DNA from 3 places in the Corynebacterium atrinae genome. Region 1 is predicted to be linked to each of the others. Evidence: predicted binding sites of a transcription regulator. Region 1 holds the regulator's gene; each other region holds the start of a gene.
The links. The regulator LexA, encoded in region 1, represses DNA repair genes until DNA is damaged. The targets are predictions, from matches to a motif close to CGAACANNTGTTCG.
Positions count from the first base shown of each region.

Region 2: the regulator LexA is predicted to act here: its motif matches at 1,791-1,804, upstream of CATRI_RS06580 (HNH endonuclease signature motif containing protein).
Region 3: the regulator LexA is predicted to act here: its motif matches at 1,875-1,888, upstream of CATRI_RS03815 (HNH endonuclease signature motif containing protein).

Region 1 covers NZ_CP046977.1:1,556,602-1,559,706, forward strand. The annotation lists gene nrdR (transcriptional regulator NrdR) at 1-431, opposite strand, end outside; gene CATRI_RS07645 (hypothetical protein) at 536-922, opposite strand; gene lexA (transcriptional repressor LexA) at 1,198-1,926, shown strand; gene sugR (transcriptional regulator SugR) at 2,229-3,008, shown strand; gene ptsP (phosphoenolpyruvate--protein phosphotransferase) at 3,091-3,105, opposite strand, start outside.
Region 2 covers NZ_CP046977.1:1,336,975-1,340,079, reverse strand. The annotation lists gene CATRI_RS06585 (formate--tetrahydrofolate ligase) at 1-1,589, shown strand, start outside; gene CATRI_RS06580 (HNH endonuclease signature motif containing protein) at 1,828-3,105, shown strand, end outside.
Region 3 covers NZ_CP046977.1:751,537-754,641, reverse strand. The annotation lists gene CATRI_RS03820 (aromatic amino acid transport family protein) at 1-447, shown strand, start outside; gene CATRI_RS03815 (HNH endonuclease signature motif containing protein) at 490-1,851, opposite strand; gene CATRI_RS03810 (NAD-dependent succinate-semialdehyde dehydrogenase) at 2,082-3,105, opposite strand, start outside.

The DNA of each region.
Region 1 (3,105 bases):
ATGAGCCGGATCTCTGATTCAAAGTCTTCAGCAGACTCGAAAGACTTATACACGGACGCAAAGCGCAGGTACGCCACCTCGTCCAAGGCGCGGAGTGGCTCAAGGATTGCGAGGCCGATGGCGTTGGCGTGCACCTGTGAGCTGCCATGGCTACGCACGGTCTCTTCTACTTCTTGAGCAAGCCGCTTCAGCGCGTCATCCGAAACATCCCGACCCTGACAAGCGCGCCGCACACCAAGCACGACCTTGTCACGACTGAACGGCTCCGTCACGCCATTGCGTTTAACTACCAACAGGACGGCTTTCTCGATGGTGGTGAAGCGTCCCTGGCACTCGGTGCACTCCCGTCGACGACGAATCGCGGCGCCGGCATCAATGATGCGAGAGTCAATGACTCGGGAATGATCGTGGTGGCAAAACGGGCAATACACAGTGAACTTCCTCAGCTAGCACAGGGAGCGAGATGATCGCACCAGTCATTGGCCTGGCACAGAGCTCATGGTACCCGCCGCCGATCACGATGTAGCTGGCTCGACTACTGGCCTGCAGCAGCCGGGGAAGAAGAGTAGCTATATCCCGTATCAATCGCCCCCGGGGTGGAGTCAGTGCCACTCTGCGACAAGGCGGCGGTAACCACGCAGACGCCAAACACCGCACCAAGTAGGTAAGTTCCGAAAGCTTGAAGGCTGCGCCGTCCAAGGCTGACAGTCTTCTTGGTTGGACCCGGATTTGTTCGAACGGATTCCAGCTCTTCACCTCGCCGCTCCGTTCGATCCGAAATGCGTAGAGTTCGAACAACTCGCTGCTCTGCCGCCGCCTCACGATAACCGGAAGGCTCCCACACAGCCACCGCAGAAGGCGAGGAAATGCGGACATGCGGAGCGCGGCGACCTGCAGTAGTGCGATTGAGCGAGATGGTCATGATGATATCCTTTCGTCGATGTGCGTCAGAGTATCGAGCGGACCCGACACTCTCGAACAGATATGACGTTCATATGTTCGATGTAGCTGCTATGTTCGATTTATAGCACCCGTTCGAAAAAATGTCCACCCGCCGCAAAATATCTCGAACATTCGTACCAAGTCGTGGTAAACATGTAGGTGATGGATGGCTCGGCAGAATCCACCATTCGAACTAGACACCTCAACCAGCCCGTTTCCCCACAACCACACCCCAACCGCAAAGGACCCAAAATCATGGCACGCAGTGGCTCAACTCCGAAGGTCGACCCGACCGGCAAACCAGACCCCTCCGAACTTTCAGATCGCCAACGCCGGATCCTCGAAGTTATTAGGGATGCGGTGGTTCTCCGTGGCTACCCGCCAAGCATTCGGGAAATCGGTGACGCTGCTGGCCTACAGTCGACCTCCTCCGTCGCCTATCAGCTCAAGCAGCTGGAAAAGAAGGGATTCTTGCGCCGCGACGCCAACAAGCCGCGCGCCGTTGATGTACGAACCCTTCCTTCCACCGACATGAAAAAGAAGCCGGGGCGCCGCTCGGCAGCTGAGGCATCTGGACCCAACTACCCCGATGCCCCTACCGACGCCAGCCCGACAAACTTCATTCCCGTTGTTGGACGCATCGCCGCCGGCTCGCCCATCCTCGCCGAGCAGGATGTGGAGGAGTACTACCCGCTCCCTTCCGACATCGTCGGCGAGGGAGAGCTGTTCATGCTCAAGGTAGTGGGGCATTCCATGAAGGATGCTGGCATTCTCGACGGAGATTGGGTCGTTGTTCGTTCCCAGCCAGTAGCAGAGCAGGGCGAGTTTGTCGCTGCCCTCATTGAGGGTGAAGCCACAGCCAAGGAGTTCCACAAAGACTCCACAGGCGTGTGGTTACTCCCCCACAACGATGACTTCGCTCCAATCCCAGCCGAGCATGCGGAAATCATGGGCAAGATTGTGTCAGTTCTTCGTAAGCTCTAGGGACTGCATCTCTCCCATCGTCAGATGTCTGATGTAACCCCCTCGCAGCGAGCTAGACTATGCAGTCGCATCCCGACGTTACCCCCGAATTCGGGATGCGCCGAGGAAAAAGGGCCGCTCGTTACCGATGTAACAAACATAACTCAACGCGCTGAGCGGTTGTTTCGCGGATTTTCGGCCCAGAATTGCCCGAATGGGACCAAATGTGATGCGCTTTGTTGGGCTTTGCCCCCGATTTTTTGGGAGAATGGCACAAACGGGCATTTACCCGACCGATTGTGTGGGAACGCGAGGAAATTGTGATGTATGCAGAGGAGCGTCGTCGGCAGATAGCCTCTTTGACGGCCGTCGAAGGGCGAGTCAACGTCACTGAGCTAGCTAGTCGGTTTGACGTTACCGCCGAGACCATTCGTCGCGATCTCGCTGTCCTGGACCGGGAGGGGGTTGTTCACCGGGTTCACGGTGGCGCAGTTGCCAGCCAAACATTTCAGACAGCCGAGTTCTCCCTCGACGCTCGATTTCGCTCCGCCCCGACTGCAAAATCAGCAATCTCCCGGGCAGCCCTCGAATTCCTCCCCGAAGCTAATGGGGGACTGTTTTTAGACTCCGGAACCACCATCGGCACCCTGGCAGAGTTGATCGCCGAGCAGCAAGATGCTGGCCAGTGGTCAATCGTGACCAACAGTCTGTCAATAGCGCTGAACTTGGCCAACAAGGGACTGTCGAAGGTGCAGCTTCTGGGTGGCTCCGTTCGTGCGATTACCCAAGCCGTGGTCGGCGACACCGCGCTTCGCACTCTGGCTCTTATGCGGGCGGACGTAGCCTTCATTGGTACTAATGCCCTGACCTTGGATCACGGCTTGTCCACGGCGGATGCCCAAGAGGCAGCGATCAAGTCCGCGATGGTCACCAACGCCCACAAAGTTGTCGTCCTCTGCGATTCAACCAAGCTCGGAAACGACTACCTCGTCAGCTTTGCCAGCATCAGTGATATCGACGTCGTTATCACGGACGCATCGGCGCCGGAGTCCTATGTTTCCGCACTTCGGGAACGCGAAGTGGATGTCATCATCGCCGAGTAAGCGCGGCGTTGAAAACAGAGACAAAGATGTGCCCCTCGAAACCTTTCTGGTTCGAGGGGCACATTCTCTTAATCGTCGATGTTTAGCCCAGGAGGAG
Region 2 (3,105 bases), 220 kb from region 1:
CAGGCATTGATCCTGCCGCCCTGACCCTTTTTGGCAACACCAAAGCCAAGGTAGACATCACCCAACTCGTTGACACACCCGCCAACGGCAAGCTCATCCTCGTTACTGGAATCTCTCCGACGCCGGCGGGCGAAGGAAAATCCACCGTTCTCATTGGTTTGTCTGATGCCATGACCCGTCTCGGGCACAAAGCAGCCGCCGCTCTTCGCGAGCCCTCCCAGGGACCGGTCATGGGAATTAAGGGCGGTGCTGCCGGTGGCGGATATTCCCAGATCGTCCCTATGGAGGACATCAACCTCCACTTCACTGGTGACTTCCACGCCATCGCCGCTGCCAACAACACCCTCGCTGCCCTCATCGACAACCACATCCACCAAGGCAACGACCTCAACATCGATCCCCGTCGCGTGTCCTGGCAGCGCTGCCTCGACGTCAATGACCGTGCTCTACGCAACGTGAACACCGGCCTGGGAGGCCCTGCCCACGGTGTTCCCCGAGAAACCGGCTTCACCATCACCGCAGCCTCTGAGATCATGGCTGTTCTCTGCATGTCGACCGACTTGGAAGATTTCAAGCAGCGAGTACGTAACATCACCATCGGTTTTACCTACGACGACCAGCCTGTCACCGCGGGCCAGCTCGGGGCGGAAGGCGCCTTGAGTGCCCTGATGAAAGACGCCCTCAACCCCAATCTCGTCCAAACCCTTGGTGGTACCCCCGCCTATATTCACGGTGGTCCCTTTGCCAATATCGCCCACGGCTGCAATTCCCTTATTGCTACCCGGGTAGCGATGCAGCACGCTGATTTCGTCCTCACCGAAGCTGGCTTTGGTTCCGATTTGGGTGCAGAAAAGTTCTTCGATATCAAAGCTCGCTACGGCAACCTCGATGTCAATGGCGCGGTCATCGTCGCCACGATCCGCTCACTCAAGTACAACGCAGGCGTGCCGTTAGACCAACTCAAGGAGGAAAACCTCGAAGCTCTCAAGAAAGGGGTAGTCAACCTCGCCCGCCACGTCTCCAACACGCAGCAGTTCGGCGTCACCCCAGTCGTCGCGCTCAATCTTTTCGCCTCCGACACCGTCGCCGAGCGAGAGTTCATGCGTGAATGGGCGAAGGGGTTCCAGGTCCCGTTGGCCGAAGTCAACGTCTGGGCCGAAGGCGGAGCCGGAGCAGAGGACTTGGCACTCGCCGTCCTCGACAACCTTCGCTCGGGATCGACACCGTTGTACGATCCGCAATTGGGCATCGAAAAGTCAATTGAGACCATCGCCAAACGAATCTACCGAGCCGCCGAAGTGGAGTACTCGCCCCGCGCGCGCAAGGACTTGGCGATGATCAAGGCCAATGGGTGGGACAAGCTCCCGGTCTGTATTTCTAAGACTCAGTACTCCTTCAGCGACAACCCCAGTGAACTCGGGGCTCCCTCAGGTCACACTCTCCACATCCGTGAGCTATTGCCGCGTACCGGAGCCGGCTTCGTCGTCGTCCTCACCGGAGACGTGATGACGATGCCAGGCCTGCCCAAAAAGCCCGCGGCCGACAACATCGACATCACAGCCGACGGAAAAATTTCGGGACTCTTCTAAACCTGCACGACGAGGAGTTCCTTGGCAACTTACGTTTGGCAGTCGCCGAGTATGAGGTGAGCCCGGCGTTTTTTGCGCTGGGGCTTTCGTATGAGGTGCCTAGCGGCGGATGGGTACGTTCCCAGGCCGGAGATGAAGAACCTGTCGGAAAGTTGCTTCTACCTCTTGCGCGGTTCGATTCTGTGTTCTACTATTGGAGTTAGAACACCTAATCGAAGGGGCAAGGGGGTGAACGAACATGAGCAGTGACATTTTCTACCCAGGCAAAGCGCTACCACTCACGCTCGAGATCGGCTTTTCCATGGTGGAGGCGCACCTGAAAGAGGCAGCCGCCGGCCCCCAGCACTACTTCGCGGTCAGCTCACCTCATGACCCGGTCGCTCGGCGGGGAACACAGATGCGACGCGAGGACCACAAACTGTGGCAATCCGTTCTCCCCAATGGTGATGAGGACGTTGACATCGTCCTCGCTAAGCTACGGCGCTCCCTAGGTCGTGGGGATCAGTACCTTATGTCCGCGATCAGCGCCCACCAACGGCTTAACGAACTGCCGAAGTTGAAGGAGATTCAGGAGGTGTACTTCCACCTCGACCTTGTCCGCTTGAAGACGATTGACGGTGTGTTGTGTAAAGCAGACACCACCATCACCGAACACCTCGACCTCATCGACACCGAACTAGCCGAATTCCTCACGCCCACCCGGACGAATCAGATCCTGCCCACCCCAGGAAAGATCAAAAGCCGGCTCAATGCGATCATCACCATGCTCGATGAGACGATCTCCTCCGAGGATCCCGCACCACAACCGGTTGATAGTGTCTCCATCTCCTTCGACGACGGCCGGGGCTTCCTCCACGCTGATCTTGATGGGGTCGTCGCCCAAGAAATCGACCTCCGTATCCGCAAGCACGCCATCGCCCATGGGATCAGTCAGGCAGACGCCTTCGTGGCCTTGATGAGGGGTGAGGGGTCAACGAATGTCACCCTCAACATCTACCGAGCATCCGATATCCCGAATGCTCCAGCATGGGTCTCCGGGGTCGGGTACCTCACCGCAAAGCAGACCGAAGATCTGCTCAACCGAGTTGGTGTGGAGATTGATCTCGATGCGATTGCTCAGAAAGTCTCGTCTGCGTATGCCACCCCCTCAGATATCCGCTCCCTCGTCATCGGCCTTGATGGGACGTGTGCTGTCGGTGGGTGTGATGCACCTGCTCATCGAGCACAGATGGATCACCGGATCAATCACGCTGATGGCGGGCCCACCACAGCAGCGAATTTGGCGGCGTTGTGTGTGAAGCATCATGCGGTCAAGACTGATCGGCGAGTCACCTACGTCATGGACCCGGTGACGAGGCGGAAGTACTTCCTGTTTGATGATGGGTCGTGGGCGGAGTCCGAAGGTGACGGGCCACTGGCTGCTAGTGAGCGACGCTGGTTGCAAACCGTGTCCCAACGGATCGAGAAGCGCAGGGCGAGGATTAGGTCGGAGTCCCAAGCCCAGAGAGCAGAACAG
Region 3 (3,105 bases), 810 kb from region 1:
ACCATCGCCTGGGGCGAACGACTCGGCCCGGTCGCTTACTACCTGGCCAATATCTTCGCGCTCGCCGCCATGTTGACCTCGTTCCTCGCCATTGGCTTCACGATGATGCGCAACGTCATGAACATGTTCCACTGGGAGGAATTCGGCTGGAAGCGCATCGCCGCCCTCGCCCTCACCGTCATTCCCCCAGTTGCGATCGTCTTCGCCGGGATGGGTGGCTTCGTCGCCGCACTGACCTACGCCGGTGGCTTCGCCGGAGCAGTCATGTCCGTCATCCCTGTCCTGCTCTTGCGCGTCTCCCGCAAGCATGGCGACCGCATCCCTGTTTGGACCGCCGGCTGGGTAGCCAACCCCGCGATCCAATGGACGATCATCGTCGTCTACGTCGCGGCCTTCATCTACTCAATCCTCTCCCTCACCGGCGTCGTCCCGGAGGGTTGGGCTTAAAAACGCATCGCTTTAGAAAAGGTCAGGCTGCGGCCTGGCCTTTTAGGTCTCCTTGCTATCGAGGGGGCGTCCCCACTCGGCGCAGTCAGAACGCTCACGGGGCGGTGGTGGCCCTTCCCGCTCGATCTGCTCTGTCTTCTGGGCTTGGGACTCCGAGCGGATCCTCGCCCTGCGCTTGGCTATCCGTTGGGACACCGTTTGCAGCCACCGCCGCTCACTAGCAGCTAACGGCCCATCCCCCTCGGATTCTGCCCAGGACCCGTCATCAAACAAGAAGTACTTCCGCCTCGTCAGCGGGTCCATCACGTAGGTCACCCGACGATCAGTCTTGACCGCATGGTGCTTGACACACAATGGGGCGAGGTTGGCTGCTGTGGTGGGCCCGCCATCGGCGTGATTGATCCGGTGATCCATCTGTGCTCGATGAGCAGGGGCATCACACCCACCGACTGCACACGTCCCATCAAGGCCGATGACGAGGGAGCGGATATTCGCGGGGGTGGCATACGCCGACGAGACTTTCTGAGCAATCGCATCGAGATCAATCTCCACATCAACCCGGTTAAGCAGATCTTCGGTCTGCTTTGCGGTGAGGTACCCGACCCCGGAGACCCATGCTGGAGCATTCGGGATATCGGATGCTCGGTAGATGTTGAGGGTGACATTCGTTGACCCCTCACCCCTCATCAAGGCCACGAAGGCGTCTGCCTGACTGATCCCATGGGCGATGGCGTGCTTGCGGATACGAAGGTCGATTTCTTGGGCGACGACCCCATCAAGATCAGCATGCAGGAAGCCCCGGCCGTCGTCGAAGGAGATCGAGACACTATCAACCGGTTGTGGGGCGGGATCCTCGGAGGAGATCGACTCATCGAGCATGGTGATGATCGCATTCAGTCGGTTTTTGATCTTGCCTGGGGTGGGCAGGATCTGATTCGTCCGAGTAGGCGTGAGGAATTCTGCTAGTTCGGTATCGATGAGGTCGAGGTGTTCGGTGATGGTGGTGTCTGCTTTACACAACACACCGTCAATCGTCTTCAAGCGGACAAGGTCGAGGTGGAAGTACTCCTCCTGAATCTCCTTCAACTTCGGCAGCTCGTTAAGCCGTTGGTGGGCGCTGATCGCGGACATGAGGTAGTGATCCCCACGCCCCAGAGAACGCCGTAGCTTAGCGAGGACGATGTCAATGTCCTCATCACCATTGGGGAGGACTGATTGCCAGAGTTTGTGGTCTTCTTGGCGTATCTGTGTTCCCCGCCGGGCTACTGGGTCATGAGGTGAGCTGACCGCGAAGTAGTGCTGGGGGCCGGCGGCTGCCTCTTTCAGGTGCGCCTCCACCATGGAAAAGCCAATCTCAAGCGTGAGTGGTAGCGCTTTGCCTGGGTAGAAAATGTCACTGCTCATGTTCACTCACCCCCTTGCCCCTTCGATTAGGTGTTCTAACTCCAATAGTAGAACACAGAATCGAAGTACGCAAGGGGTAGGGCAATGTTTTTGTCCAGGTGGCGCATGTTCAGTGCTGGCAGACTGGCCGCGTTGGCGCTAGTCAGAGGGCTGTGGTGTGCGCAGCTGCGCACACCACTTCACCTGGAAGTCGTAAGTATTAATCTCGCAACTCCCAGGTGATCTCCTCCCTACTTCTGGACGTAGTACAGCTGCTTGTTCACGAACTCATCCATGCCGAGTGGGCCGAGCTCGCGGCCGTAGCCGGAGCGTTTGACGCCACCGAAGGGCAGTTCGGCGCCTTCACCGGCGGGGGTGTTGACGTTGGCCATGCCTACTTCAAGTTCGCGGGCGATCTTCTCGGCGCGCAGCTGGTCGCGGGAGAAGACGGCGCCGCCGAGGCCGAAGGGGCTGTCGTTGGCCACGGCGAGTGCCTCGTCGTCGGAACTGACGCGGTAGACGACGGCGACGGGACCGAAGAATTCGACGTGGTGGGATTCCATATCGGGGGTGATGTCGGTGATGACGGCCGGGGAGAAGAAGGCGGCGTCGCCAAGCACTCCCCCGGCGCGCAGTGTGGCACCTTCCTCGACGGCCTTTTGTACCTGCGCATTGAGGCCTTCAGCGGCGGAGCGGGAGGACAGCGGCATGTAGACGCTGGGACCCGCGGTGTCGGGGGAACCCGGCTCCATTGCTTCGGCGAGGCGGACGAGTTCGGCGACGAAGTCGTCGTAGATGTCATCCATGACGATGAGGCGCTTGTTGGAGTTGCAGGCTTGGCCAGTGTTGTACATGCGGGTGGACCAAGCGAGCTGGGCGGCGGCGGTTACGTCGTCGGTGTCAAGTACGACGTAGGGGTCGGAGCCGCCGAGTTCGAGGACGGCCTTCTTGAGGTGCTTGCCGGCGAGGGAGGCAATGATGGACCCGGCGCGCTCGGAGCCTGTTAGGGAGACGCCTTGGATGCGGGGGTCGGCGATGATGGTGGCGATCTGATCATGGCTGGCGAAGACATTGACGTAGCCTCCGACCGGCACACCGGCATCGCGGAAGATGTCATCGACGGCTTGGGCTGAGGTCGGGCAGATTTCAGCGTGCTTGAGCACAATCGTGTTGCCAAGCATGAGGTTCGGTCCGGCGAATCGGGCGATCTGATAGTAGGGGAAGTTCCAAGGCATGATGCCCAAGAGGGCGCCGATGGGGCGGCGCTTGATCATG